DNA from 2 places in the Dactylosporangium sp. CS-033363 genome. Region 1 is predicted to be linked to the other one. Evidence: riboswitches for the same ligand, from Rfam matches in the RefSeq annotation. Region 1 holds a riboswitch; the other holds the start of a gene.
What was found. Region 1 has a riboswitch for S-adenosylmethionine ahead of thrC (threonine synthase). Riboswitches for the same ligand answer to the same signal wherever they lie in the genome.
Positions count from the first base shown of each region.

Region 2: linked by a shared signal. The riboswitch ahead of ACQPZ4_RS03060 (aminotransferase class V-fold PLP-dependent enzyme) and the one ahead of thrC (threonine synthase) in region 1 are both predicted to bind S-adenosylmethionine.

Region 1 is NZ_CP192032.1:498,879-513,358, reverse strand. Features, by position in the region: gene ACQPZ4_RS02400 (GNAT family N-acetyltransferase) at 1-406, opposite strand, end outside; gene groL (chaperonin GroEL) at 1,386-3,005, opposite strand; gene ACQPZ4_RS02390 (cold-shock protein) at 3,405-3,608, opposite strand; gene paaN (phenylacetic acid degradation protein PaaN) at 3,885-5,558, opposite strand; gene ACQPZ4_RS02380 (GNAT family N-acetyltransferase) at 5,732-6,739, opposite strand; gene thrC (threonine synthase) at 7,047-8,315, opposite strand; SAM riboswitch class I at 8,329-8,470, opposite strand; gene ACQPZ4_RS02370 (glucosyl-3-phosphoglycerate synthase) at 8,557-9,483, shown strand; gene ACQPZ4_RS02365 (hypothetical protein) at 9,553-10,035, opposite strand; gene ACQPZ4_RS02360 (ABC transporter permease) at 10,079-10,960, opposite strand; gene ACQPZ4_RS02355 (alpha/beta fold hydrolase) at 10,957-13,656, opposite strand; gene ACQPZ4_RS02350 (AAA family ATPase) at 13,734-14,480, shown strand, end outside.
Region 2 is NZ_CP192032.1:651,369-665,848, reverse strand. Features, by position in the region: gene ACQPZ4_RS03115 (asparaginase) at 1-46, shown strand, start outside; gene ACQPZ4_RS03110 (helix-turn-helix domain-containing protein) at 118-561, shown strand; gene ACQPZ4_RS03105 (hypothetical protein) at 558-1,037, shown strand; gene ACQPZ4_RS03100 (DUF2516 family protein) at 1,107-1,433, shown strand; gene ACQPZ4_RS03095 (alpha/beta fold hydrolase) at 1,430-2,320, shown strand; gene ACQPZ4_RS03090 (RNA polymerase sigma factor) at 2,436-2,999, shown strand; gene ACQPZ4_RS03085 (hypothetical protein) at 2,996-3,421, shown strand; gene ACQPZ4_RS03080 (alanyl-tRNA editing protein) at 3,513-4,250, shown strand; gene ACQPZ4_RS03075 (AI-2E family transporter) at 4,256-5,494, opposite strand; gene ACQPZ4_RS03070 (GroES family chaperonin) at 5,668-5,976, shown strand; gene ACQPZ4_RS03065 (PrsW family intramembrane metalloprotease) at 6,064-7,446, opposite strand; SAM riboswitch class IV at 8,553-8,668, shown strand; gene ACQPZ4_RS03060 (aminotransferase class V-fold PLP-dependent enzyme) at 8,692-9,975, shown strand; gene ligD (non-homologous end-joining DNA ligase) at 10,045-10,926, opposite strand; gene ligD (non-homologous end-joining DNA ligase) at 10,919-11,848, opposite strand; gene ACQPZ4_RS03045 (Ku protein) at 11,946-12,869, shown strand; gene ACQPZ4_RS03040 (hypothetical protein) at 12,775-13,314, opposite strand; gene ACQPZ4_RS03035 (fatty acid--CoA ligase) at 13,311-14,480, opposite strand, start outside.

The DNA of each region.
Region 1 (14,480 bases):
CCTTGTAGCCCGCCCGCCGCGCCAGACAAACGGCCGGCGTGTACCGCACATCGATCCCCGGCCACGCATAACACGGCGGATTCCCACCGAGTCTCACCCGCGTCGCACCCAGCGCGCGCAGTCGCTCCTCAGCGGCGCGCAGCAGCCGCGACCCAACCCCGCGGCGGCGGGCTTCGGGCAGCACGGCGAGCAGCTCGACGTGCCCCAGACTCGGATCGGCGTCACTGATAGAAGCAAACGCCGCGCCGGTACCGTCTGAAGCTCCGACCCTCACCACCGCCCGCCCTACCGGCGGCGTGGCGAGCCTGGCGGCGAGCACCTCGCCCTCGACGGCGTCCTCCGGCAGATCGAGCGCGCGGGAAAGCAGCGCTCCAGCGCCGGCGACGTCGTCGAGATCCACGATCATTTGGTTAACATACCTAACTGTTTCGCTACGGGTCCGCCCAGGTCACGCCCTGGCGGGTTGGCGTGATCGCGCCACGGCCGGGTGCGGGATTCAGGCAAAGCACGTTAACGGCACAGATACCCTGTCGGGCGATAAGTCCGAAGAGTCGCGGCGCGCCAGCGCCCGACTTTTCGGGGCCGCACCCCGTTCGCCGACCCGCCGGATTCCCGTCGGCACCGCGATCGCCGACACCGCCGCGAGGTCGAAACCAACACGCGCGAGAGCACCGCCGCAACGCCCACGCGAGGCCATCACCGCTGCGGGGCCGCGTTGGCCGGAAACGCGAGGCCCACCGCCGCGCGAGACCACCGCCACCGCCGCGCGAGACCACCGCCGAGAGCACCGCCGCAACGCCCACGCGGGGCCATCACCGCTGCGGGGCCGCGTTGGCCGGAAACGCGAGGCCCACCGCTGCGGGGCCGCGTTGGCCGGAAACGCGAGGCCCACCGCCGCGCGAGACCACCGCCACCGCCGCGCGAGACCACCGCCGAGAGCACCGCCGCAACGCCCACGCGGGGCCATCACCGCTGCGGGGCCGCGTTGGCCGGAAACGCGAGGCCCACCGCTGCGGGGCCGCGTTGGCCGGAAACGCGAGGCCCACCGCCGCGCGAGAGACCACCGCCACCGCCGCGCGGGTGCGCGTTAGCCGGGACGCAAGACTCACCGCCACGCGAAACCACCACCACCGCCACCCGCACGGGCGTTAGCCGGCGCGCGAGACCCACCACCACCGCGCGGGCCGCGGAGGGTCGGGTCGCGGCGGTTGCGGGGAGCGTCGGGTTGGGGCGGAGCGCGGGAGCGTTGGCCGGGACGCGAGGCAGACCACCAACGCTGCGTGGGCGAGAACGGGCCGGCGTGGAGAGCGCGGGCGCACAGCAAAGCGGGCCGGCCCCGGAGGGTCGGCCCGCTCTGTTTGCAGCTGTGTTGCGGAAGGCTGGACTCAGAAGTCCATGTCGCCGCCGCCGGGGGCGGCCGGGGCCTTCTCCTTCTCGGGCTTGTCCGCCACCACGGCCTCCGTGGTGAGGAACAGGGCCGCGATCGAAGCGGCGTTCTGCAGCGCCGAGCGCGTCACCTTGGCCGGGTCGATGATGCCCTCGGCCAGGAGGTTGACGTACTCGCCGGTCGCGGCGTTGAGGCCGTGACCCGGCTCCAGGTTGCGGACGCGCTCGACGACGACGCCGCCCTCGAGGCCCGCGTTCACGGCGATCTGACGCAGCGGGGCGTCGAGCGCGACCTTGACGATGTTCGCGCCGGTCGCCTCGTCGCCGACCAGGTCGATCTTGTCGAACGCGGTCTTGCCGGCCTGCACGAGGGCCACGCCACCGCCGGGGACGATGCCCTCTTCGACGGCCGCCTTCGCGTTGCGCACGGCGTCCTCGATGCGGTGCTTGCGCTCCTTGAGCTCGACCTCGGTGGCCGCGCCGACCTTGATGACCGCGACGCCGCCGGCCAGCTTGGCCAGGCGCTCCTGCAGCTTCTCGCGGTCGTAGTCCGAGTCGCTCTTCTCGATCTCGGCGCGGATCTCGGCGACCCGGCCGTTGATCGCCTCGGCGTCACCCGAACCGTCGACGATGGTGGTCTCGTCCCGGCTGACGACGACCTTGCGGGCGCGGCCCAGCAGGGAGAGGTCAGCGTTCTCGATCTTGAGGCCGAGGGTCTCGCTGATGACCTGGCCACCCGTCAGGATGGCGATGTCGGCGAGCATGGCCTTGCGGCGGTCGCCGAAGCCGGGGGCCTTGACGGCGACCGACTTGAACGTGCCGCGGATCTTGTTCACGACCAGGGTCGCCAGGGCCTCGGCCTCGACGTCCTCGGCGATGATGGCGAGCGACTTGCCCGCCTGCATGACCTTCTCCAGCACCGGGAGCAGGTCCTTCACCGCGGAGATCTTCGACTCGACGATGAGGATGTAGGGGTCGTCGAGGACGGCCTCCATCCGGTCGCTGTCGGTCGCGAAGTACGGCGAGATGTAGCCCTTGTCGAAGCGCATGCCCTCGGTGAGCTCGAGCTCGAGGCCGAAGGTGTTGCTCTCCTCGACGGTGATGACGCCTTCCTTGCCGACCTTGTCCATCGCCTCGGCGATGATCTCGCCGACCGTGGAGTCGCCGGCGGAGATGGAGGCGGTGGAGGCGATCTGCTCCTTGGTCTCCACGTCCTTGGCGAGGTTGGCCAGCTCGTCGGCGACGGAGGCGACAGCCGCCTCGATGCCGCGCTTGAGGGCCATCGGGTTCGCGCCGGCCGCGACGTTGCGCAGGCCCTCACGGACCAGCGCCTGCGCGAGCACGGTGGCCGTCGTCGTGCCGTCACCGGCGACGTCGTCGGTCTTCTTCGCGACTTCCTTGACCAGCTCGGCGCCGATCTTCTCGTACGGGTCCTCGAGCTCGATCTCCTTGGCGATGCTCACACCATCGTTGGTGATGGTGGGCGCGCCCCACTTCTTCTCGAGGACGACGTTGCGGCCCTTGGGCCCGAGCGTCACCTTGACGGCGTCGGCGAGCTGGTTCATGCCCCGCTCGAGACCGCGGCGCGCCTCTTCGTCGAACGCGATAATCTTGGCCATTCGGCGTTGTCCTCCTGGACACTCACGATTCGCCTCGACCCCGTGGGGCCTGCGGCTCACCGCCTGCTTTCGCACCTTCGGAGCCCCACGTCGGCAGCTCCGGGCGGTCGGGCCGGATGAGCCCGCGACGACCAGCCTCAGGTGGTTGCCCACCGGAGGACTGCACCGTCCCGACCTTGGCACTCACGGGTTGCGAGTGCCAAGTCCCTGTTTAGCACTCTGGCCGGTCGAGTGCAAGCAAACGGAGAGCCCCGCGAGGTGATCCCCAGGGTTCACCCAGAGAGCGCTCTCCCAACAGGAAGCCGGCAAAGGAGGAAAAGAAATGCCGTAAAAAGGACGCAGGGCACCAGCCCTCGTCAATGAGGGCGGTGCCCCGGCGGTTGAATACGGAGACTTGGGTCAGGCGAGGAGCCGAACCCCTTCGGCCTGCGGCCCCTTCTGACCCTGCGCGATCTCGAACTCGACGCGCTGTCCGTCTTCCAGCGACTTGTAGCCGTCCATCTGAATCGCGGAGAAGTGGACGAAGACGTCCTGCCCCCCGTCGACCGCGATGAAGCCGTAGCCCTTTTCGCTGTTGAACCACTTGACGGTGCCCTGTGCCACGGTGCACTTCCTCTACTTCGGTCCTGCTGCTTACTCGGCTGGCTGTGGGGACCAGCTCCGGGTCTTCAACCACAGCCGCCGGGTCCGGGGGTGGAACCGGCGAAGGAAGACGACCGAACCGCACGGTACAGGAGTAACCACCCTGCCGACAGGCCTAAATCGGACAGCAAGGTCACGGTTCAAACAGTGGAAAAAGGTCGCCGAGCATGCCTTCTCGCAACTTTTCCTTGCAGAGTCAAGCATCGCCCGGCGACTACTCGTTAGGAACCTTCAGCACTACACGTGACGTCGTGACTGAACGACGCGGAAGCGGCTGGCGACGTAGGCACCGTCGGTGAGCGCGGCATTGGCCGCGGGATTGGCACCACTGGCGTGGAAGTCGGAAAACGCGGCCGACTGGTTCACGAAGACACCGCCGGTAAGGTTCACTGACAAATGCACACCTGCAACCAAAGCGGCCTCTTCCACGGCGTCGAGGACGTCCGGCGACGTCGAATAGACCGATGCGGTCAATGCGCCCTTCTTGCCGACCGTGTCCGCGAAGATCCGCACACTGCCGTCTGTGGAATCGGTCGCGACAACGAAGGAAATGGGACCGAACCACTCCGACCCATACGTCTCGGCGTCATCCGCGCCGAGTTTCCGGATGAGCGGTGTACGGACAGTCGCGGTCGCATAAGCCGGGTGTGAAACGTCTGAGGATTCGAGTACCGGATCGCCCACCGTTGCGGCCTTCTGGAGCCTTTCCAGAACGCCTTCGTTCACGATTGCGCCGGTCAGTTCCACGCCCTTGGCGGCATCTCCGGTGAGTGCACCGACGGCCGCGGCAATGCCTTGGGCGACGTCGTCGAGGCTCTTGTGCCCCTCGTTGGTGGCGATGCCTCCCACGGGCACGAGAATGTTCTGCGGAGTGGTGCACATCTGCCCGGAGTACAACACCAAGGAGAACCCGATGTTGCGGCACATTCCGGCGAAGTCGTCCGTCGAGTCGACCACCACGGTGTTGACGCCGGCCTTCTCGGTGTAGACCACGGCCTGGCGCGCGTTGCCCTCGAGCCAGTCGCCGAACTCGGTCGAGCCGGTGAAGTCGATGATGCGCACCTCGGGCCGCAGGGCGAGGGTCTTGGCCAGCCCCTCGCCGGGCGCCTCGGCGGCCAGCAGGACGAGGTTGGGGTCGAAGCCGGCGTCGGCGAGCGTCTCGCGGGCGATCTTCACGGTGATCGCCAGCGGCAGGACGGCCCCCGGGTGCGGCTTGACGACCACCGGGTTGCCCGTGGCCAGGGACGCGAAGAAGCCCGGGTACGAGTTCCACGTCGGGAACGTGTTGCAGCCGATGACGAGGGCGGCACCGCGCGGTACGACATGGAAGGTCTTCGACATGTGCAGCGTCTGGCCCTTGCCCGCGGGCTTCTGCCAGTCGGCCGTGGCCGGGGTGCGGGTCATCTCGCGGTAGGCGTAGGCGACCGCCTCGAGCGCCCGGTCGAACGCGTGCGGGGCGCCGGCCTGGAACGCCATCACGAAGGCCTGGCCGGTGGTGGCGTGCACGGCGTTGGCGAGCTCGAACGAGGCCTTGTGCAGCCGGTCGAGGATCTCCAGGCAGACGCCGGTGCGGGTCTGCGGGCCGGCCGCGCGCCAGGCGGGCATGCCCTCGGCCAGCGCGGCGAACGCGGCGTCGACGTCCAGGTGCGGATAGCGCACGTCCAGCTCGATGCCGAACGGCGAGCGCTCGGTGGCGACCCAGTCGGTGATGCCGGGCTGATCCTTGAGGGGAAAATCGGCGCCGAGGTACGCCCGGAAGGCCGCCTCCCCCTCGCCGGCGGCATGCTCGCCGTAGATGCGGGGGCTGGGCGACTCGGGGTAGTTGGACCAGTACGCACGCTCGGCGATCGCGGTCAGCGCCCGCTCCAGCGTGTCGGCGTGGCTGGCGAACATGGGGTGTGAGTTCTCCATGTGCGCCATCCTGCCACCGCCGAGCGGGCCCGCCGACCATGTGACGAGTTCCAGCAACGAGGCAACCCGCCCGCAAAATCACCCCATACCGCGCGAATCCCCGGACGGGGTATAAGTCCGAAATGTCGGGCTGAGGCACGAAGCCCGACATTTCGCGATCAACCCCGGCGAGGCTAAGCCAGCGCCCCCTGCCAGTTCGCCCAAAGATCGACGAACCGGAACCCCATCGCCTCGTTGATGGCGATCATGTAGGAGTTGTCCGCCGCGTTGAAGGTGTCGATCACCGTCACGGCGGGCTCCCCCGCCTGCATCCGGCGCAGGTTGGCGACCTTGGCGACGATCCCCAGGCGGTGGCCGCGGTGGGCCGGGTGGACCAGGGTGATCATCTGCCAGGCGTGCCAGTCGATGGTGCGGGCGGCCTTGATCGCGGTCCACGCGACCAGTCGGCCGCTCGCCTCGTGGACCAGCCCCGTCTCGTACCGCCGCCACCCCCAAGCCGTGTTCGCGGCGTGCTGCGCGCGGACCCGGGCCGCGTCGACGTTCTCCGGTTCGTACTCGAGCTCACCCATCGGCGACTCCGCCAGGAACGAGGAGTCCAGGGCGGCCAGGTCCTCCACGTACTCCTCGGGCAGCGTGTCGCCCCAGTGCACGAGCCGGTAGCCGGCCGCCTTGGCCAGGCCGTCGGCGTACATGCGGTCGAGGGCGGCCTCGTCCAGGTCGGCCACGACGAGCCGGCGGCGGGCGTCGAGCAGACCGTTGGTCAGGCCGTACGCGGCGGCGAACCCGCTGGACGCATCCGTCATGGGGCTGAAGCCGAACACGCCTGTGCGGCCCTCGGCGCGGGCCGCGGCCGAGGCGTGCGCGAACAGGGCCCGGCCGATCCCCCGGCGCCGGTGGTCCGGGTGCACGTTGATGTCGATGACGGCCTTGTCGAGGTTGTCGTGCCGGGGCAGGTCGACCTGCACGACCCCGACCGGCTCGGCCCCGTCCCGGGCCAGGAAGTAGCGGCGCGGCCCGCGGGTGGGCGGGACCCGGAACTGCATGTCGTACTGGTACCGGCACTCCGGCGGGAAGTCCGGCAGGTCGGCGCCGACGGACGCGCCGGCGATCGCGAACGCCGCGTCGACGGCGGCCGGGTCATCGGCGCCGACCTCGACGATCTCTAGCGTTGACTGGGCCATACCGGTGAGGGTCGCGCCGCGCGGCAGACCTCTGCAAACCATTTATGCCCGGAAATTGGTCGAGAGGACGCTCGCCAACACCTCCGGTGTTGTGGTCGCGGACCCAGGGGTCTCGCGGCGACACGTCCTCCCGCACCGAGCATCCTGAACCCCGGACTTAGGGCAGTCAAGTCAGCAAACCGACGATGCGCTCATCGATGGTTACGCACCGTACCGAACTTCTCCCCCACTCGGACGAGGGGGTCCTCGTCCGAGCATGGAAGCGCTCTCAGCCGATCAACGCTGCGTGATCGTGCCGCCTAAAAAATCATCCGAGCAGGCCGGCCGCGCGGGCCGACTTCAGCGAGGGCTTGACAGTGTGGGTCGGACCCACCCGGTCGGCCACCGCGTCGAGGGTCTTGAGCCCGTCGCCGGTGTTGAAGATGACCGTCTCCGCGTTCGGGTCGAGCTTGCCCGACTCGACCAGCTTCTTGAGCACCGCCGTGGTCACCCCGCCGGCGGTCTCGGCGTACACGCCGGCCGTGCGGGCGAGCAGCTGGATGCCCTCGCGGATCTCGTCGTCGCCGACGTACTCCATCCACCCGCCGGTCCGCCGGACCGACTCCAGCGCGTAGACCCCGGCCGCCGGGTCGCCGATGTTGAGCGACTTCGCGATGCCGGTCGGCTTCACCGGGGTGATTTCGTCGGTACCGTCATGCAGCGCCTTCGCGATCGGGTTGCACCCGGCCGACTGGGCGCCGAACACCTTCCACTCGGTCGCGGGCACGAGCCCGATCTCGACCAGCTCGGTGAACGCCTTGTCGATCTTCGTGAGCAGCTCGCCGCTGGCCATCGGGATGACCACCTGGGCCGGGATGCGCCAGCCGAGCTGCTCGGCGACCTCGTACCCGAGGGTCTTGGAGCCCTCGGCGTAGAACGGCCGGACGTTGACGTTGACGAACGCGGTGTCCTCGAACTCGTCGGTCTCGGTGAGCTCGGAGCAGAGCCGGTTGACCTCGTCGTAGGAGCCCTCGATGGCGACGACCTGCCCGCCGTACACCGCGGTCATGACGATCTTGCCGGGCTCCAGGTCGGCCGGGATGAACACGGTCGACGGGACGCCGGCCCGGGCGGCGTGGGCGGCCACGGAGTTGGCGAGGTTGCCGGTGGAGGCGCAGGAGTACCGCGTGAAGCCCAGCGCCTTGGCCGCGGTCAGCGCCACGGAGACGACCCGGTCCTTGAAGGAGTGGGTCGGGTTGGCCGAGTCGTCCTTGACGTACAGCGGCGCCGTGAACCCGAGCTCCTTGGCCAGCCCGTCGGCCTTCACCAGCGGGGTGAGGCCCGGGTCGAGGGTCACGCGGGTGGCCGGGTCGATCCCGACCGGCAGCAGCGGCGCGTACCGCCAGATGTTCTTGGGCCCCGCCTCGATCTGCTCCCGGGTCACCGTGGCCAGCGCCGCGGCGTCGTAGCCGACCTCGAGCGGGCCGAAACACTCGTAACAGGCGTGCTGGGCGGCGAGCGGGAACGTCGCGCCGCAGCCGCGGCAGACGAGGTTGCGGGCCGGGGAGTCGGTGAAGACGCTGAGCGTCGAGGTCATGGCGGAGGCCTTCCTCTCATCTTTCCCACGCGCACGGACGTGCGCGCGAGACGGATTTGGCACCTACCGCGACGGACCTCTTCGTTGAGCAAAGAACGTCGCAGGGGTTGCCGGGGCTTCATCGGGCCGTGTCCCTCTGCCCCTCTGGATGAGGTATTCAGTTGTAACGCCAGTCTAAGGGGCCTTACCGACGACTGGGTATGAGTCATCTCACGACGTGGACGAGGCTAGGTTTTCACTCATGCACCCGATCGCGGCGGACTGGTTCGCGCGGCGCACCTCCCGCTGGACCGACTGGCCGGCCGACGAGGTGCTCGCGGCGAAGGGCGACACCCGGGTCAGCGTGGTGCTGCCCGCGCTGGACGAGGAGCCCACCGTCGGCGAGATCGTGGCCGGGGTGCGCACCCTGGGCCCGCTCGTCGACGAGCTGATCGTGGTCGACTCCGGCTCGGTCGACCGCACCGCCGAGGTCGCCGCGGCCGCGGGCGCCACCGTGCACCACCGCGACGACATCCTCCCGGCCGTCGGCTCCCGCCCGGGCAAGGGCGAGGTGCTGTGGAAGGCGCTGGCCGTCACCAAGGGCGACATCCTCGTGTACGTCGACGCCGACTTGACCGACTTCCGCCCGCACTTCGTCACCGGGCTGCTGGGGCCGCTCCTGACCGACCCGGCGACGCTCATGGTCAAGGCGTTCTACGACCGGCCCCTGCTCGACGTCTCGGCGGCGGGCGGCGGCCGGGTCACCGAGCTGGCCGCGCGGCCGCTGCTCAACGCCCACTTCCCGGAGCTGTCCGGGGTGGTCCAGCCGCTGGCCGGGGAGTACGCGGCGCGGCGCTCCCTGCTCGAGTCCCTGCCGTTCGCGGCCGGCTACGGCGTCGAGACCGGGCTGCTCATCGACGCCTGGCGGGCAAACGGCCTCGACGCGGTCGCGCAGGTCGACCTCGGTCAGCGCACGCACGGCCACCAGGACACGGCCGCCCTGGGCCGGATGGCCGCCACGATCCTGCAGACGATCAACGCCCGCCTCTCCCCCAGCCACGCCCTCTGGCCGACGCTGACGCAGTTCGAGCGACAGGATTCCGCCGTGGTACCGCACGAGACAGCGGTCGCCCACCCCGACCGGCCGCCGATGTGCTCGATCGACGGCTACCCGGACTCCTCCGAGTAGCCCGCGCGAACGCGAACAGCGGGCTGCCCGGACTCTCCGAGATAGCCCGCGCGAACGCGAAACAGCGGGCTACGCGGACTCCTCCGCGTAGGCCGGCACGAAGCGCCACAGCTGGACGGTCGCGACTCCCGCCCCGAGGATTGCCACGGCGAGCGCGGCCCACTCGGCGGCCAGCAGCCACAGCGGGGTGTCGATGACGGCCACGGGATCTTCGCCGGTGACCGAGCCGATCGCGATCACCACGGCGACCAGGAGCATCAGGACCAGCAGCAGGACCGACGTGAGCCGCAGCACCCAGCCGCCGGTGCGCCCGCCGAGCCGGGCCAGGGCCACGCTGCCGGCCGCGATCACGGCCCCGAACGCGCTGGCGATCGCCCCGAGCAGGGTGAAGATCTTCGCGGTCTGCGCCTCGACCGGGCCCCGCGTCAGGTTCGAGCTCTGCGCGAAGTGCGTCCACTCGTAGAGGTGGTGCTGGTCGTAGTACAGCCCGGCCGCGAGGGCGGCGAGCCCGGCGGCCAGGACGCACGCGCCCCCGAGGGCGGAGATCCGCATGGACGGGCACCCTACCGGTCGGTAGGGCCCCGTCCAATGCCTGTCAGCTCACGACGTCCTTGCGCAGGAACCGCCACCAGGCCAAGGAGAAGAACACCGTGGCGTAGGTCAGGGACGCGATCGCGCCCTTGACCAGGTCATCGGTCTGCATCGGGCTGGAGAGCAGGCCGAGCCAGGCGTCGGCGTAGTGGGTCGGCAGGACCGTCCGCAAGTTTCCGAGCGCGGTGATCTGGTCGAGGATGTTCGACAGGATCTGCAGCAGCACCGCCCCGCCGACCGCGCCGAGCGGGGCGTCCGTCGACACCGACAGCAGGAACGCCAGCGAGGCGACGACGAGCAGGGTGATGCAGAGGTACCCCACGATCTCCGCCAGCCGCACCACGCTCGTCCCGGCCGCGATCTCGCCCCCGATCGGCGCGCTCAGCGGCGACCAGCCATAGCGCAGCGTGCCGGCCACCAGCGCCGTCACCACCAGCGTCAGGATGGCGGCCAGGCTGTAGAGCAGCGAGACGGCCAGCTTGACGGCCAGCAGGCGGGAGCGGGGCACGGGCATCGCCAGGAGGTACCGCAGACTCCCCCAACTCGCCTCGGACGCCACCGTGTCGCCGTGGAACAGCGCGACCACCACGACGAGCAGGAAACCGGACGAGACCAGCAGGGTGAAGAGGGTGAAGTTGGGCCCGCCGCTGGTCGCCAGGTCGGACAGGCGGGAGAACTCGCCGCCCCCGCCGCCGTTGTCGTCGCCGCCGCTGCTGTCGAGCTGGAACGCGGTCAGGATGATCAGCGGCAGCAGCACCATGAAGGCCAGCGCCATCTGGGTGCGCCGCCGGGACCCCTGCCGCTTGATCTCCGTCCACAGCGAGAGGGTGGCGCCGGGGCGGTACCCCGCCGCGCCGCCGACGATCTCGGACTTCGTCGCCGTCATGACCGCTCCCCGCTCGCCTTGGTGTCCCCGCCCACCAGGGACAGGAACGCGTCCTCCAGCCGCCGCCGCGGCGTGACCCGGTCGATGCCGACCCCGGCCCGCACCAGCGCCGCCACCACCTCGGCCCGCGGCGTGCCGTCGATGTCGACGACCAGCCCGCGCCCGCCGGACCAGGCCACCGAGCGGACGCCCGCGAGCTCGCCCAGCACCTTCTCCGCTTCGTCCACATCGGACACGTCCAGCTGCACCGTGGGCGAGTCGCCGACGATGTCGTCGACCGGACCGGCCGCGACCACCTCGCCGCGGTGCATGACCACGACGTCGGTGCAGGTCTGCTCCACCTCGGCGAGCAGGTGGCTGGAGACCAGCACGGCCCGGCCGCCGGTGGCGTAGCGGCGCAGCACCTTGCGCATCTCGGCGATCTGCGGCGGGTCGAGTCCGTCGGTCGGCTCGTCGAGCACCAGCAGGTCCGGCAGGCCGAGCATGGCCTGGGCGATCGCGAGGCGCTGGCGCATGCCGTGGCTGTAGGTCTTCACCCGCCGGTGCACCGCGCCGCCGAGACCCGCGATCTCGTACGCCTCCTCGAGGTGCGCGTCCGCCGCCGGCCGTCCGGTCGCCTGCCAGTACAACTCCAGGTTCTGCGCCCCGGTCAGGTGGGGCAGGAAGCCTGGCCCCTCGACGAGCGAGCCGACCCGGGACAGCACGGGCGAGCCGGGCAGCAGCCGGTGGCCGAAGACCAGGATCTCGCCGGCCGTGGGCCGGGTCAGCCCCATGAGGACCCGCAGCGAGGTGGTCTTGCCCGCGCCGTTCGGCCCGAGCAGGCCGACCACCTGTCCACGCTGGACGGTGAAGTCCACTTTGGACACCGCCACGAAGTCCTTGTACTCCTTGCGCAGCCCGCGCACCACCAGCGGCGTGTCCACGTGCTCCGTCGCCACGCTGCGGTCGATGCGTCGCGCGCGGCCGCGGGCCACGAGCAGGGCCACCGCCAGCGCGATGACGATCAGCGCGAGGAGGGCGATCAGGACGTACCGCCAGATGACCTCGGGGTTGGCGATCGGCGTGCCGGCGATGGCGGGCAGCGTGACCGCCCCGTCGACGGCGACCGTGTAGACGGCCGGATCCGGCGGCGACCAGTAGGCGGTGTCGGCGGTCGCCACGGTGATCCCGACCCGGCTGCCGGCCTCGAAGCGGTGCACGACGGCGGGCAGGATGACGGTCATCGGTACCGCATCCGCGATGTCCTTGGCCAGGCCGGTCAGCTTGATCGGGGCGATCAGCCCCTCCGGGATCGACGGCGCGCCCTTGGCCGGGATGTCGTAGAGCTTGACGAACAGCGTCGCCTCGCCGGTCGGGGAGGCCGCGCGGATCTGGACCCGGGGCGAGCCGGCGGTGTCCAGCGCGGCCGGCAGCGGCTCGGAGACGAAGTCCGCGTGCTGGCCCGGGATCTCCTGGGAGATGCCGTCGCCCAGGCCGCTGGAGCCGAGCAGGCTGGACAGCCCGGCGATCGGCAGCGACGAGAGCGCGGCCGGGTTGCCGTCCGGCGGGTTGGCGATCGGCTGGGCGGGCCCGCGCAGGTCGACGGTCGCGCCGGCGTTGTTCAGGCCGGGGTACTCGTCGATCTTCGAGGCGGTGGTGACCAGCCCGCGGCCCTGGGCGTTGAGGCCGGAGACGCGCGAGTAGGTGAAGCTGTCGGCCGGCGCCGCCCCGTTGCCCTTGACGTAGTGGTCCAGCCACTGGCCGGTCAGCAGGCGCAGCCGGTCGACCTCGGACTGCGGGCCGGTGCCGCCGTCGTGGCCGCCGGTGAACCAGGCGACCCGCACCGGGGTGCCGGTGGCCGCGATGCCCCGGGCGTTGGCGTCGCCCTCGCTGAGCGGGAACAGGGTGTCGACCTGGCCCTGGATCAGCAGCGTGGGCGCCTTGATCTTGTCCAGGACCGCCGACGGCGAGGACCGCCGCAGCAGCGCCTCCTGGGCCGGGGTGGCCTTGCCGGTCGTGGCGATGTCGAGGTACGCGCGGCAGATGTCCGCCGCGAACCGCCCGCACTGCGGATTGCGCGGGTCCTCGGTGGAGCCGAAGAACTGCCCGGCCCACTGCTTCTTGAACACCCCGCCGGGCAGGAAGACGTTGACCAGGTCGTTCCAGGTGATCATGGGCACGATCGCGTCGACCCGGCTGTCCTGGGCGGCCAGCAGCAGCGAGAGCGCGCCGCCGTAGGAGCCGCCGACCGCGGCCACCTTGGGGTCGTTGCCCGACTTCGCGATCTCCGGGCGCGCGGCGAGCCAGTCGAGGAGCCGCTGGGCGTCCTTGACCTCCCAGTCCGGGCTGTCCAGGTGGATCTCGCCCGTCGAGCGGCCGAACCCCTGGGCCGTCCAGGTCATCACCGCGTAGCCCTGCTCGGCGTACAACTCGGCATCGCTCTTGACGCTCTGCTTGGTCCCGCCGAAGCCGTGCGCGAGCAGGATCGCCGGCACCGGGTCGCTCGCGCTCGCCGATTTGGGCAGGTAGAGCGTCGTGTCGAGGGTGACCTCGTCGGCGTCGGCCGGGCCGGTGCGGACGGTGAGCATCTGGTCGGTGGCCCGGTAGTGCTTCGGCGCGGGCGCCGCGGCCCACGCCACCAGCCCCGCGACGAGCACGATCCCGACGGCACCGGCGATGACCTGGCGCCGGGTGAGGCTCGGAAGGCGAATCCGCATTGACCAAACGTACGCACTTGATGTTGCGGCTTGACGAAAGACTCAGCCCCTTCACAGCAACAGTTACGCTCGAACGCGTGTCGGCGACCTTGACGCTCACTGCCAGCCTCCGCCCGGCCGCGCTCGATGCCCGCCGCGGCGTCGTGCGCCTGCACCCGGAGGTCCTCACCGCCCTGGGCCTTCGCCCGGGCGATCCGATCACGCTCACCGGGCGGCGCACCTCGGCCGGCATCGTCGCGGTGGCCGAGCCGGGGGCGAGCCGCGCCCTGCTGTACGCCGACGACCTGCTGCTGGGCAACCTCGGCCTGCGCAACGGCGGCCAGGTCACGGTGCAGGCCGCCCCGCTGCGCGCGGCCGGCAACGTCACGCTCTCCGGCCCGGCCGAGATCATGGCCGTCGTCTCGCCCGAGATGCTGCGCCTGGCGCTGCTGGGCAAGGTGGTCACGGTCGGGGACAACGTGTCGTTGCTGCCCCAGGACGTGTCGCTGGGCACGCTGTCCGTTTCGGCGCCGGCGGTGCACATGGTCGACCGCGGCCTGGTCGAGGCGGCCCGGCGGAGCCTGTCCAACACGGTCGGGTACGCGTGGACGAGCGCCCTGCTCACCGTGGAGACCGCCGACCCCGAGGCGGCCGCGCTGGTCACCATGGACACCGCGGTCGGCTGGCTGCACGGCCAGGCCACCCACGCGCCGGGCGGTGTGATGGCCGGCCCGGGCTCCGTACCGACCGCGACCCCGGCCGCGTCGAGAGCGACCACCGCGGCCGGTGGCACCTCATATGCCCCGCCGACCGTGGCCCCGGCCGTCCCGCCGCCCACCCTGGAC
Region 2 (14,480 bases), 150 kb from region 1:
TTTGGGCGGCGGGCGCGAGGTGGGCGTGGTTCGCTCGGTGTGGTGACCCGGTTCACGCTAGCCGGAGTTAGCACTTTGCTTGCAACCAGCTAGCACCTCGCGCTACCGTCTGTAAGCGTGACCGAAGAGCCGCGCGACCTGGGTGGGTTCATCCGTGACCTGCGCCGCAACGCGCGTATCTCGCTCCGCCAGCTCGCCGAGCAGGCCGGAGTGAGCAACCCGTACCTGAGTCAGATCGAGCGTGGCCTGCGCAAACCCAGCGCCGAGGTGCTGGCCCAGCTGGCGGGCGCGCTGCGGGTGTCGACCCCGCTGATGTACCTGCGGGCCGGGCTGCTGGAGCGCGAGGGGCACGACGTGCTGGCCGCGATCGCCGCGGACAGTGATCTCACCGTGGCCCAGAAGCAGTCGCTCACCCAGATCTACGAAACGTTCCGCCGGGAGAACGCGCGGAACACCTCGGACTCGGCCGACGCCGAAGCCGATGGCGCGAACACGCATGGCGCGCAGGTCGAGCGCGCGCCCGACGCCGAGCCCACACGTTCCCACGAGGAGTCGCAGTGACCACCGAAACCACCACCAAGACCACCACTCGCAAGATCCCCACGCCGCTCTACGCCGCCGCCGGCGCCGGCGACCTCGCCTACGAGCAGCTGCGCAAGCTGCCCGAGCAGGTCGCCCAGCTGCGCGCCCGGGTCGGCGACCTGCGCCCGGCCGGCACCGACGCCAACCTGCGCAGCGACCTCAACCGCCTGCGCGGCGTGGCCTGGCGCAACGCCGCCAGCTTCCTGGCCAGCGCCCAGCAGGGCGCCCAGGTCGCGCAGGACCGCGCCCTGGCCGTCTACACCGGCCTGGTCGCCCGCGGCGAGAAGGTCGTGACCACCGCGCGGACCGCCGAGGCCCGGGTCGAGCTGGAGCCGGCGAACAAGGCCGTGACCGCCGAGGTGGCGACCACCACCGAGGAGCCCGCCGCCGCGCAGCCCGCCGCCGCCCAGCCCGCGAAGAAGACGGCGGCCAAGAAGGTCGCTCCCAAGAAGTAACAAGGTTTATTCCGGAGCCCTCCGGCACCGTCGTACACGGGCCGGAGGGCTTCGGCATAAGCTCGTTGCATGGTGAGTGCCGTCCCGATCTTCTACGCCCAGGTCGAGAACTACATCTCCATCGTTGTGTGGATCTTCTGCCTGGTGCTGGGGGCCGCCGCCTTCCTGCACTGCGTGGTGCAGCGCACCGACGCCTTCCCGGCGATCGGCACCATGTCCAAGTCCATCTGGCTCGCCCTGATCGGCGGCGGCGAGCTGCTCACCGCGATCTCGCCCAACCTCGGGCTGGGCTACCTCGGCATCTTCCCGCTCATCGCGTGCGGGATCTTCGCGGTGTACCTGCTCGACATCCGCCCCGCGCTGCGTGACGCGGTCGACGGCCACGGCTCCTGGTGATGGACTTCCGCTGGCCGCCCCCGCCGGACGGGCGCCCCGACCGGTTCCGGCCGCCCGTGACCCGGGGACCGCAGACCGGCCGGCCGACGCTCCCCTCCCCGCCGACCGAGCTGGTCGCCACGCCGCACGGCGTCGAGCTGGAGCAGCTGGTCACCGGCGAGGGCGACCCCGTCACGGTGTTCGCCCACGGCCTCGGCAGCGGCATCGCCGAGACCCGGCCGCTGGGCAGCGCCGTGCGCGGCCGGAAGGTCTTCTTCCAGTTCCGCGGGCACGGGCAGTCGGCGGCTCCGGGGGGCACGTGGACGTACGTCGACCTGGCCCGTGACCTTCGCGCGATCGCCGACCTGGCCGGCGCGACCCGGGCGCTCGGCGTCAGCATGGGCGCCGGGGCCCTGACGCGGCTGCTCGCCGACAACCCCGGCCGCTTCGAGCGCGCCGTGTTCTTCCTGCCCGCCGTGCTCGACGCCCCGCGCCCGGCGGCCGCCCAGGAGCGGCTGAGCGCCCTGCTGGAGGCGATCGAGGCGGGCGACGCGGCCGCGGTGGCCGACGTGATCTCCCAGGAGATCCCGGCCCAGCTGCGCAACTCGCCGCCGGTGTGGGCGTTCCTGCGCCAGCGCCTCGACCAGCTCATGCGCGACGGCCTGGGCACCGGCCTGGCCAGCCTGCCCGAGCAGGCCGCCCTCGACGACCGGGCCGGTCTGGCCGCGGTCACCGCCGAGTGCCTGGTGATCGGCTGCCGCGGCGACGACCTGCACCCGGCCGCGGTGGCCGAGCAGCTCGCGGCGGCCATCCCGGGCGCCGAGCTGCACCTCTACGACCGGCCCGGCATCCTCTGGACCCAGCGGGCCGACCTGCGCAACCGGATCTCGGAGTTCCTGAACGCCTGATTCGCGGCCGGACCTGCGCGACCACGTCGTGGAGCTACCGGCCGCCTGATTCGGGGTGTATCAGTGCGGCGCGGTCGCGACTCCGTAGTGGGCTATGGCATGGATGATGGACGTCATGCGCGACGACCCGACGCTGGTGGCGCTGGTCGATCGAGCGCGCGGCGGCGACCAGACCGCCTGGGACGCGCTCGTGGCCCGCTATGCGCCGCTGGTGCATGGGATCTGCCGCCGGTACCGCCTGCAGGACGCCGACATCGAGGACGCCGGAGCCGCCGTCTGGCTGCGGCTGGTCGAGCGCCTCGCCACCATCCGCGAGCCGGCCGCGCTGCCCGGCTGGATCGCCACCACCGCGCGCAACGAGTGCCTGCGGGTGCTGCGGGCCCGGCAGCGGGTCAGCGTCGTGGACTTTCTCGACGGCCCGGAACCCGGCGCCACCGACGAGGACTGGCTGCTCGTCGAGGAGCGCGCGATCGCCCTGCGCGCCGCGTTCGCCGAGCTGCCCGAGCGCTGCCGGCGCCTGCTGGCGCTGCTGTTCGCGGATCCGCCGACGCCGTACGCGCAGATCAGCGCCGAGCTCGCGATCGCCGTCGGCGCCATCGGCCCCAACCGCCAGCGCTGCCTGGACCGCCTGCGCCGCGACCCCGCGCTGGTCCCGCTGCTCACGGAGGTGGCCGGATGACCGCTTTCTCGGACGATCACCTGCTGGACTCCCTCGGGGAGGCGGTGCGTTCGGCCGCCGCGGTGCCCGAGTCGTTCCTGGCCACCGGCCGTTCGGCCTTCACCTGGCGCACGGTCGACGCGGAACTGGCCACCCTGACCGAACCGGAGAAGGCCGCGGTGCGCGGCGCCTCCCGGGTGTTCACCTTCGTCGCCGGCGAGCTCACCATCGAGGTCGAGGCGACCGAGGAGGCGCTCGTCGGCCAGGTCGCTCCCCCGGCCCCGGGCCGCATCGAGCTCACGCCCCACCGCGGCGCGCCGAGCGCGGCCGAGGTCGACGCGCTGGGCTGGTTCACCCTGCGCCCGCTGCCCACCGGCCTGTTCCGCTTGTACTTCGCGCCGTCGAACGGGTCGCCGGTAGTGACCGAATGGCTGAGCCTCTGACGCGTATCAAACCCGGGGTCGACGGATTCTGTATTGCATGACTACTTCGCAGTGCTGGGCCGGGCCGACCTGCCGCATATAGTCGGCTTTCATGGGTGTCACACATCACGGCCGCACGTACCGGCTCGACCTCGCCGACCCGACGCTTCGCGAGTGGACCGCCAAGGTCCTGCACGCGTCGGCCGAGGACGGGATCGTGCTGGATCGTTCGGCGTTCTACCCGGGCGGGGGCGGCCAGCCCCCGGACCACGGCGTCCTGCTCTGGCAGGGCGTCCAGACGCGGATCGCCGGCACCCGCAAGGCCGACGACCTGTACCTCCTGCCCGCCGAGGGCGATCCGCTGCCCCCGGTGGACACCGAGGTAACCGGCGCCGTCGAGGACGATCGCCGCACGAAGCTCATGCGCACCCACTCGGGCCTGCACGTCCTGTGCGGGGTCGTCTTCCGCGACTTCGGCGCCCTGGTCACCGGCGGCTCCATGGAACCGGCGGAGGCGCGGATGGACTTCAACCTGCCGGAGGTACCGCCGGACTTCAAGGCCCGCCTCGAGGAGCTCGTCAACGCCGAGGTGGTCGCCGACCGCAAGGTGGTGACGAAGGTCCTGGGCCGCGACGAGGCCCTGGCCCTGCCGGACATCATCCGCACCCAGTCCAACCTGATCCCGGCCGAGGAACAGGAAATCCGCATCGTCGACATCATCGGCCTGGACACCCAGGCGGACGGCGGCACGCATGTCGCCTCGACGGCGCAGATCGGCCGCCTGCAGGTCGTCAAGGTCGAGTCCAAGGGCAAGGCCAACCGTCGCGTACGGGTGCGCCTCTCCGACTGACCCGGCTACTCGGATGACACGATCACGGCGTCCGGTGGGGGTTCGCTGCGGTGCTGGACCAGGTGGCGGATGCCGGTGTTCAGCACGGCGACCAGCGGGACCGCCACCAGGGCGCCGATGATGCCGGCCAGGACCACGCCGGTCGCGATCGCCACGATCACGGCCAGTGGGTGGACCGAGACGGCGCGGCCCATGATCAGGGGCTGCAGCACGTGGCCCTCCAGCTGCTGGACCGCGATCACGCCGATCAGGACCACCAGGGCGGTGATCGGGCCCTCGTCGACCAGGGCGACCAGCACGGCGACGGCGCCGGAGACGGTCGCGCCCACGATCGGTACGAAGGCGCCCAGGAAGACCAGGGTGCCCAGCGGGAACCAGAAGTCCACGTTGAGGAAGAACAGCAGCAGGCCGATGCCGAGGGCGTCGATGAAGGCGACGAGGACGGTGGCCCGGACGTACGCGACCAGGGTGCGCCACGCCGCCTCGCCCGCGCGGCGGATCGGGTCGCGGGCCGGAGTGGGCAGGATGCCCGTGACGAAGTGCCAGATGCGCTTGCCGTCGCGCATGAAGAAGAAGGTGACGAACAGGATCAGCAGCATCAGGGCCAGGAACTCGACCGTGGCCGTGGCCGTGTTCACGGCGCTGTCGGTCAGGCTGCCGCGGTTGTCGTTGAGCCAGGTGGTGGCGGCGTCGAAGGTGGCGTCCAGCTGGCGGCCGCTGAGGTGCAGCGGGCCGGTGGTCAGCCACTCCTGGATCTGCTGCACGCCGATCGAGGCCTTCTCGGCCAGCGCCGGGAAGCCCGCCACGAACTCGCTGATGACCAGGGTGAGCACGCCGGCGACGGCGCCCAGACCCATGATCAGCACGACGAACGCGGCCAGCGACGGGGGCAGCTTCACGCGCCGGCTCAGGACCCCCATCACGGGCGCGAGCAGGGCCGAGAGCAGCAGGGCGATGCTGAGCGGGATGAGTACGGTCTTGAGCCGGCTGATGAGCCACAGCAGCACGGCGGCCGCCGCGATCAGGATCAGCAGGCGCCAGGACCAGGCGGTGGCGACGCGGAGACCGTGCGGTACCTCGGCGTCGTCCCGGCTTGTCGTGGTCGCATGATCGAGATGGCGGACCGGCTCGACCGGCTCCGGCTCGGGTTCCGCGGCGGCGAGCTCGCGCTCGGCCTGAGCCGCGGCCAGGCGCTGAACGTAGGCCCGGCGCAGATTTGCGCGCACCTTGTCGAACCGGCCCACGTGAAGTACCTCCCCAAACGCCCCAACGCCGCGACGGTGACTCCCCACGGTAGACCGGGTCGCGCGACGTTGGCACGCACCGAAGCGGTAGCGTCGCAAGCGTGACAGCACAACCCGCCGGTGGTTACCAGGCGTCCACCGGCGATCTACCCGGCAATCCACCCACCGAGGCCTTGCCGATCCGCCTCCTGCACGACCGGGTGCTCGTCCGGCTCGAGGGCGCCGAGGGCGAGCGCCGACACATCTCCGGCATCGTCATCCCGGCGACCGCGTCGGTCGGCAAGCGCCTGTCGTGGGCGACCGCGGTCGGCGTCGGGCCCAACGTGCGCTCCATCGTCTCCGGCGACCGGGTGCTGTTCGATCCCGAGGAGCGCTCCGAGGTCGAGCTGCAGGGCCGCGACTATGTGCTGCTCCGCGAGCGCGACGTCCACGCGGTCGCGGCCCGCCGGGTCGAACCGGACTCGACGGGCCTCTACCTGTAAGAGCATCGCCCTGGGCCCTGCGCGGGTCGGGCCGGGCGCGCGCTTCCGTCTGAGCCCGGCGCGGCGTCGTGCCGGGCTCGGCGCGTTCTACCTGTAGTACGGCGCGGCAAACATCGGCGGGGGCGGCGGGGCCAGGGAGACCGGCACCGGGACCACCGGCGTCGGCGGGGCGTCCAGCACGCGGACCACGCCGTCCGGGAACGTGATGTGGTACCGGGCGCCGTCCCACACCGCGCGCGGCGATTGCGGGTCGCGGCCGACGAAGACTTGACGGTACGCGTCGAGGGCGGTCAGCAGTTGTCGCTCTTCGGCGAGCGCCTCCATCCGCCGGTTGGGCTCCTTGTCCAGCCCGCGGTGCAGCCCGTCGCGCAGGAGCGCCAGGCGGGTCGCGTCGAACTGGAACGCCCGCATCGCCTTGGCGCCCGCGTCCCCGGCCACGCGCTTGGCCCAGCGGCGCGCCGAGAGCCGGCGCCCGAGCGTGCCCAGCGCGGCGACCTCGGGCGGCGAGAACCATCCGGCGCGCGCGTACTCCCCGAGCACCCGCTCCGTCAGCTTGCCCTCGTTGGCCCGCAGCCACAGCGCGAACCCGACCATGCAGAGGAAGATCGGCATCATGACGGCGAAGTAGCCGTACAGGAGGACCCAGGCGCTGGTCGAGGCGGTCACCGACATCAGGTTCCACGATCCGTGCAGCATCATGGCGACCAGCAGCCCGGCGATCGGCGCGAGCCACCGCACCGCCTTGGCCGACGAGCGCGACGCGAAGCCCAGCCCGATGCCGGTCATCGAGGTGAACAGCGGATGCGCGAACCCGGTCATCAGGATCCGAACGATGAAGATCCCGACCAGCGCGGCCGCCCCGGTGACGGGCCCGGACTTGTCGGCCGTCTCCCCGTACCCCTTGAACCCGAGGTACAGGATGTTCTCCACCATCGCGAACCCGGTCGCCGACAGTCCACAGTAGACAATGCCGTCGATGATCCCGGAGAACGCGCGGGGCCGCCGCCAGAACAGCAGCACCGGCCCGAGCGCCTTCATGCTCTCCTCGATGAGCGGCGCCACGAGCACGGCGACCAGCGCATCGGAGAACCCGGCCTTCTCGGCGAAGTACGACCCGGCGGTGTTGACGACCAGGGCGACGCCGGTGGCCACGAACGCGCCCCAGCCGAAGACGAAGACCAGGTACTTCACCGGCTCCGGCTCGTACCGGTCCAGCCACAGGAAGCAGGAGACCAGCACCGGCACCGGGATGATCGCGGAGGCGACGCCGACGACGAGGGCGGTCCAGCCCCCGTTGAACCCGAAGAACGCGAGCACGGCCACGCCGCAGGCCGCGATGAACCCCATGACGCCGATGAGCGTCCAGAGCCGCCGCCGATCCGACCTCCGCGCGGGGGGCGCGGCAGCCAGGGCGAGCGCCGCCGTCGGATATTGCTGCTGGCCGGTTTGGGGTTCGGCGGCTTCAGTCACATTTGGTACCGCCGAAGCCGGCACCACCGGCGCCACCGCCCCCTGCCCCGGCGCACCCTGCCCCATCACGGGCCGCGCCCACTCCGACCCACCCGCCTCAGGCCCCGCGGGACCCTGCCCGGACGGCGGCCCAGCGGCATACCCAGGCGGCGGCGCGACCTGCCCCGGCGGCGGCGCGGCACCGTAACCAGGCGACGGCGTGACCTGCCCCGGCGGCGGCGCGGCACCGTAACCAGGCGACGGCGTGACCTGCCCCGGCGGCGGCGCGGCACCGTAACCAGGCGGCGGCACGACCTGCCCGGGCTGCGGCGCGGCGGGGTAACCGGGCGGAGGCGCGACCTGCCCGGGCTGCGGCGCGGCGGGGTAACCGGGCGGAGGCGGCGTGACGGCGTACCCAGGTGGCGGCGGCGTGGCATGACCAGGTGGCGGCGGGACGTGCCCGGGCGACGGCGGCGCGGGCTGTGCGCTCGGGGCGCCCCAACCGTGGCCGGGCGGCGCCGCCGCGGGACCGGGCGGCGCGGCATTGGGCTGAGCGCCCCACCCGGAACCAGGCGCGGGCGGCGCAGAGGCGGGCTGTGCCTCCCAAGCGGGCGGCGCGGAGGCGGGCTGCGCTTCCCACGAGGGCGGCGCGGAGGCGGGTCCGGGCGGCTGCGTGCCCCAAGCGGGCGGTGCCGAAGAAGGCTGCGGCGGCGCGGAGGCGGGTCCGGGCGGCTGCGTGCCCCAAGCGGGCGGCGCCGAGGAAGGCTGCGGCGGCGCGGAGGCGGGTCCGGGCGGCTGCGTGCCCCAAGCGGGCGGTGCCGACGACGGCTGCGGCGGCGCGGAGGCAGGCCCCGGCGGCGCGGAGGCCGGCTGCGTGCCCCAAGCCGGCGGTGCCGAGGAAGGCTGCGGCGGCGCGGAGGAAGGACTCGAAGCAGGCGGCTGAGCGGGTGATCCCCAGCTCGGATCGGGCGAACCCCACCCCGGCGACGGCGCGCTCGGGGAAGCCCAGGGCCCCGCATCCGAGGATGGCGCGGCGGGCGGCCCGGAAGCCGGCTCGGGCGAGGACGGCGTCCCACTCGGCGGGAGTTCGCTCATGGGGCAACTCTATCCGCGGTACCGTCGGGACAGGTCATGAGTGCCAGCGCACAGCCCCGGCTTGCTGGCCGGCAACCCTCGCGTTCGCGGCGGGGTGCCCCGGGTGATGACACGGCCCGGCACGCGGTGTGCCGAGCAAGCGCGAACGATTGGGGTGCACCCGTGTCTGAAATCCTCACGCCCGGCGACGTCAAGCTGTCCGACGGCCGGTCCGTCGACTTCGCCAACCTCGACATCGCCGCCACCGCGCCGTGCCTGCGGGTCGTGGCCGATGCCGTCGCCGAGCTGCTGCCCTACTACGGCAGCGTCCACCGTGGTGCGGGCGCGCTGTCCGAGCGCTGCACCCGCGAGTACGAGCAGGCCCGCGAGACCGTCGCCGACGTCCTCGGCCGCGGCGCCGGCGACACGGTGATCTTCACGCGCAACACCACGGACGCGCTCAACCTGCTCGCGCGGGCGGTCCCCGAGGGCACCACGGTCGTCACGTTCGACGCCGAGCACCACGCCAATCTTCTGCCCTGGCGCGACGCGGTGCGCCTGCCCGCGCCACGGTCGGCGGAGGAGGCGGTCGGGGCTTTGGAGCTTTGGCTGTACCGTCGACAGAACGCGAACGTCCTCGTCAGCATCACCGCGGCCAGCAACGTGACCGGGGAGGTGTGGCCGGTCCGGCGCCTCGCCGAGGTCGCCCACCGCTTCGGCGCCCGCATCGCCGTGGACGCCGCGCAGCTGGCCCCGCACGCGCCGGGCCGCCTCGCCGAGCTGGACGCCGACTACATCGCGTTCTCCGGCCACAAGCTCTACGCGCCGTTCGGCGCGGGCGTCCTCGCGGGGCGGGCCGACTGGCTGGACGCCGCCGAACCGTACCTCGCCGGCGGCGGCGCCAGCGCCCACGTCCCCGACGACGGCGCCACCCGCTGGGCGACCGGCCCGGCCCGCCACGAGGCCGGCACCCCGAACCTGCTCGGCGCCGTCGCCCTCGCCACCGCCCTGCGCGCCCTGCAGCACCGCGACCTGGCCGCGACCGAGCAGGCCCTGCTGCACCGCCTGCGCACCGGCCTGGCCGCCTTGCCGCACGTCGAGGAGCTGTGCCTGTTCCCGGCCGACGCCGAGCGGGTCGGCATCGTCTCCTTCACGGTGGCCGGCCGCGACCCGGCCGAACTGGCCGCCACCCTGGGCCGCGACCACGGCATCGGGGTGCGCACCGGCCTGTTCTGCGCCCACCCGCTGACCCGCCGCCTGCTGGCCGAAGCCGAAAGCCGCGCCACGCACGCGCCAGACGCCGATTGCGCGACCCCTTCCACGCGCAAGCCGGCCGTCGGACAAGCGACCGCGCGATCGGCGAGCGCGAGGAGCGAAGCATCCTGTGAGCCCGGCGCCAACCAGGCGATCCGGGCCAGCATCGGAATCGGCACCACAGCGGAGCACATCGATCGCCTGATCAACGCGCTGCGCTAAGAAGCGGCCGAATCGGGCAGATACGAAATATCCGATAAGTCGCGGCGCGCCAGCGCCCGACTTATCGGATCACAACTGCAACAGATCGCCGAGCGACTCGACCCGTTCCAGCACGGCCGAAGGGCTCAAATCGACCGCCGTCAGCTCCCCCGCCTCCACCTCGTCCCACGTCAGCGGCGCGCTGACCGTCGGCACCGAACCCGCCCGCAGCGAATACGGCGCGATGGTCGTTTTGAACGCGTTGTTCTGGCTCCAGTCGATGAAGACCTTCCCCGGCCGCAGCTGCTTCGCCATTTTCGCGACGATCAGTTTCGGGTGTGCGCGCGCGAGTTCCTCGGCGATCGATTTTGCGTAAGCGCTCAGTTCGTCGGCGGTTTCGTCGCCCGGTAGCGGTACGACCAGCTGCATTCCTTTTTTGCCCGACGTCTTCGCGCAGCACGAAAGGCCATCAGTGGACAGGCGTTCGCGCATGATCAGGGCGACCTCGTAACACTCCGGCAAGCCCGCCGGCGGGCCGGGATCCAGGTCCACGACGAGCTGGTCGGGGTCGAGTTTCCGGCCCTCGGCGTCGACGCGCCACTGCGGCGTGTGCAGCTCCAGCGCCGCCAGGTTGGCCAGCCACACCATGGTGGCGATCTCCTCGACCACGATGAAGTCGATCTGCTCGCGGCCTTTCGAAGAGCCAGGAACCGGCAGCCGTACCGTCCTGACCCAATCGGGCGTGCCCGCCGGCGCGTTCTTCTCGAAGAAGCTGTTGCCCTCGACGCCGTTCGGATAGCGGGTGCGGGTGAGCGGCCGGCCCTCCAGGTACGGCAGCAGGGTCGGCGCGATGCGCGTGTAGTAGTCGAGCACCTCGCCCTTCGTGAATCCGGCCTGCGGGTACAAAACCTTGTCCAGATTGGAGATTTCGAGCTGCCGGCCGTCCACTTCGACGCGCATTCGATCAGGCATCGTGCACCTCCTCGGCGGTGAGGTCCGGGCGGATGCGCAGAAAGCGCGGGAAACGCAGCCGGCCGTCGCGCGTCCGGTGGCTGAATTTGACCTCGACGACCAGGTGCGGGCGGACCCAGACGGCGCCGCGAGCGTCCTCACGGGGTACCGCTGCGCCAAAGGGGTTTTCGTTCGTCGACAACGGCTCGAGCGCGGCCAGCAGCGCCCGCTCGGACGCGCCGGAGATGCCGCCGCCGACCCGGCCCCGATAGGCGAGCCCGCCCGCGGCCGGGACGCCGACCAGCAGGGCGCCCAGCGCGCGCTTGCCCGGCCGCCAGCCGCCGACGACGAACTCGGCGCTCTCCTCCAGCTTGACCTTGATCCAGTCGGAAGTGCGAATCCCCGGGTGGTACAGCGAGTCGGCCCGCTTCGCCACCACGCCCTCGAGCCGGTTCTCGACGCTCGCGGCCACGGTCGCCGGGCCGTCGTCGAAGGACGGGGGGACCATCGCGCGGGGGCCGAGCGGCAGTGCTTCGAGGCGTTCCCTCCGGCCGCGGTACGGCACGCCGGTGATCTCCTCGCCCTCCGCGCGCAGGGCATCGAAGACGAGGTACGTCACCGGCACCGCAGCGGCCAGCCGCGCCGCGCGGTGCGGTTCACGCACATGCATGCGCTCGGCGAGCACCTGGAACGACGGCTGCCCGGCCTCGTCCATGGCGACCACCTCGCCGTCGAGCACCGAGTCGGTGAGGCCGCGCCCGATCTGGGCGAGCTCCGGATAGGCGGCCGTCACCTCGGCCCCGCTGCGGGCGTAGAGCCTGGTCACGCCCGCTTGGACGACCGCGATCGCGCGGATGCCGTCCCATTTGAACTCGTACGCCCAGCCCGGCCCGGCGGGCAGCACGCCGGGCGAGGCGAGCATCGGAACCGGTGGGACGGCCATGCACCACACGATAGTTCGCCTAAGAGTTGCTCGCGCCCAGGTCAAAACGATGCGAAGCTGAAGATTGCATGGTCGATACGCTGCGGAAAGGATCCTCATGCGCGCGATCTGGAAGGGCGCGGTCTCCTTCGGGTTGGTCTCGATCGCCGTCCGCCTCTATTCGGCGACGGAAGAGAAGGACATCCGCTTCCACCAGGTGCACCGGGAGGACGGCGGGCGGGTCAAGTACAAGCGGGTCTGCTCGATCGACGGCGAAGAGGTCGCCTACGACGACATCGCCAAGGGCTACGACCTGGGCGGCGGCGAGATGGTCATCCTCACCGACGAGGACTTCGCCGAGCTGCCGCTGACCACGAGCCGCGCGATCGAGGTGCTCGAGTTCGTGCCGACCGAGCAGGTCGATCCGATCTTGTACAACAAGGCGTACTACCTCGAGCCCGAGCAGACCGCGGCCAAGCCGTACGCGCTGCTGCGGGACGCGCTGACCAACGTCGAGCGGGTGGCGATCGTCAAGGTCGCGCTGCGGCAGCGCGAGCAGCTGGCGACGCTGCGGGTCCGCGACAACGTGCTCGTGTTGAACACCATGTTGTGGCCGGACGAGATTCGCGCGGCCAAGTTCGACATCCTCGACGAGGACGTGACGGCGCGCCCGGCCGAGCTGGCGATGGCCGGATCGCTCATCGAGTCGATGGCGGCCGACTTCGACCCGTCGACGTACACCGACAACTACCGCGAGGCGCTGCAGGAGGTCATCGACGCCAAGGTGGCCGGGCGCGAGGTCGTGCAGCCGGAGGAGGCCGAGGAGGCCCCGGCCGCGGCGGTCGACCTGATGGCCGCGCTGCGGGCGTCGGTCGAGCGGGCCCGGGCCGCCCGCGGCGAGGAGCCGGCCGAGTCGGACGAGGACGAGGAGTCCAAGCCGACGCCGATCAAGAAGGCGGCGGCGAAGAAGGCCCCCGCGAAGAAGGCGACGCCGGCCAAGAAGGCCCCGGCGAAGAAGGCGGCCGCGAAGAAAAGCGCGTGAAGTACACGGTCGCGGACGCTCGATCGAGCAGCAGGCCGTCGCCCACGGTGATCCAGTGCGGCGACGGCGGGGCGAACGGGCGCAGGTCGGCCGGCACGTCGGGGTCGGCCGCGGCCGGTCCGTCCGGGGCGGCCGCCGCGCGCTGCGCGGTCAGCACCGCGAAACCGTTCATCTCGTAGTCCATCGGGCCGATCTCGGGGCAGCTGCGCGCCCGGGCCTCGTGCTCCTGCCAGTGGACGGACTGGATCGGCTTCATCGTGGGGTACGACTGCTCGATCCTCGCCTTTTCGGTGATGACCGAGGTCTTGGCGGGGCGGGTCGGATCGGCGCAGCCCGCGAGCCCTGGCACCCAGTCCTTGAGTGCCAGGGCCACGCCGCAGAGCGCGATCACACACGCCGACAGGGCGGCGGTGATCGCCAACGCAATCTTGGCCGGGCGGGTCACCCGTTGATCTCTACCACCTCCAGGTCCCCGCCTGCATAGTCGGACCGGACCCGCTTCTTGTCGAACTTGCCGACCGAGGTCTTCGGCACCGCCTCGATGAACGACCAGCGCTCGGGCAGCTGCCACCGCGCGACCTTCGCGGACAGGAACTCGCGCAGGGTCGCCGCGTCGGCGGTCTGGCCCTCCTTGAGCACCACCGTCGCGAGCGGCCGCTCGCCCCACTTGTCGTCCGGCACCCCGACCACGCAGGCCTCGAGCACGGCCGGGTGGGCCATGAGCGCGTTCTCCAGGTCGACCGAGCTGATCCACTCACCGCCGGACTTGATGACGTCCTTGGCGCGGTCGGTCAGCGTGAGGTACCCGTTCGGGGTGAGCGTGCCGACGTCGCCCGTGCGCAACCAGCCGTTGTCGAACTTGTCCGGATCGGGGCCGTCCTCGCCGATGTACTGCGCGGTGATCCACGGCCCGCGCACCAGCAGCTCGCCGACCGCCTTGCCGTCCGCGGGCATGACCTCGCCGGTCGGGCCCACGATGCGGCCCTCGACGCCGGCCGGGATGCGGCCCTGGGTGTAGCGGTACGCCCAGGCCTCGGGGCCCTCGGTGCCGAACGGCGCCCGCGCGATCGAGCCGAGCGGCGACATCTCGGTCATGCCCCAGGCGTGGATGACCTGGATGTCGTAGCGCTCGGCGTACGCGTGCATGAGCGCCGGCGGGCAGGCCGAGCCGCCGATGACGACCTCCTTGAGCGAGGAGACGTCGGTCGGGTTGGCGTCGAGGTACGCCAGCAGGTCGTTGAAGATCGTCGGCACCGCACCGGCGAAGGACGGCTTCTCCACCTCGATCATCTTGGCCAGCGGGGCGGCCTGCAGGAACCGGTCGGGCATGACGAGCTGCGCGCCGCTCATGAGCGCGGCGTAGGGCAGGCCCCAGGCCATCGCGTGGAACATGGGGACGATCACCAGGTTGCGCATCTGCGGGCCGAGGCCGAAGGACTCCGCCATGCACACCTCCATCGAGTGGAGGTAGATCGAGCGGTGGGAGTAGGCGACGCCTTTGGGGTTTCCCGTGGTACCGCTCGTGTAGCACAACGCCGCCGCGTCGTCCTCGTCCACATCCGGCCATTCGAACGTGTCCGGCTTGCCCGCGAGCAGTTCGTCCCAGGCGTG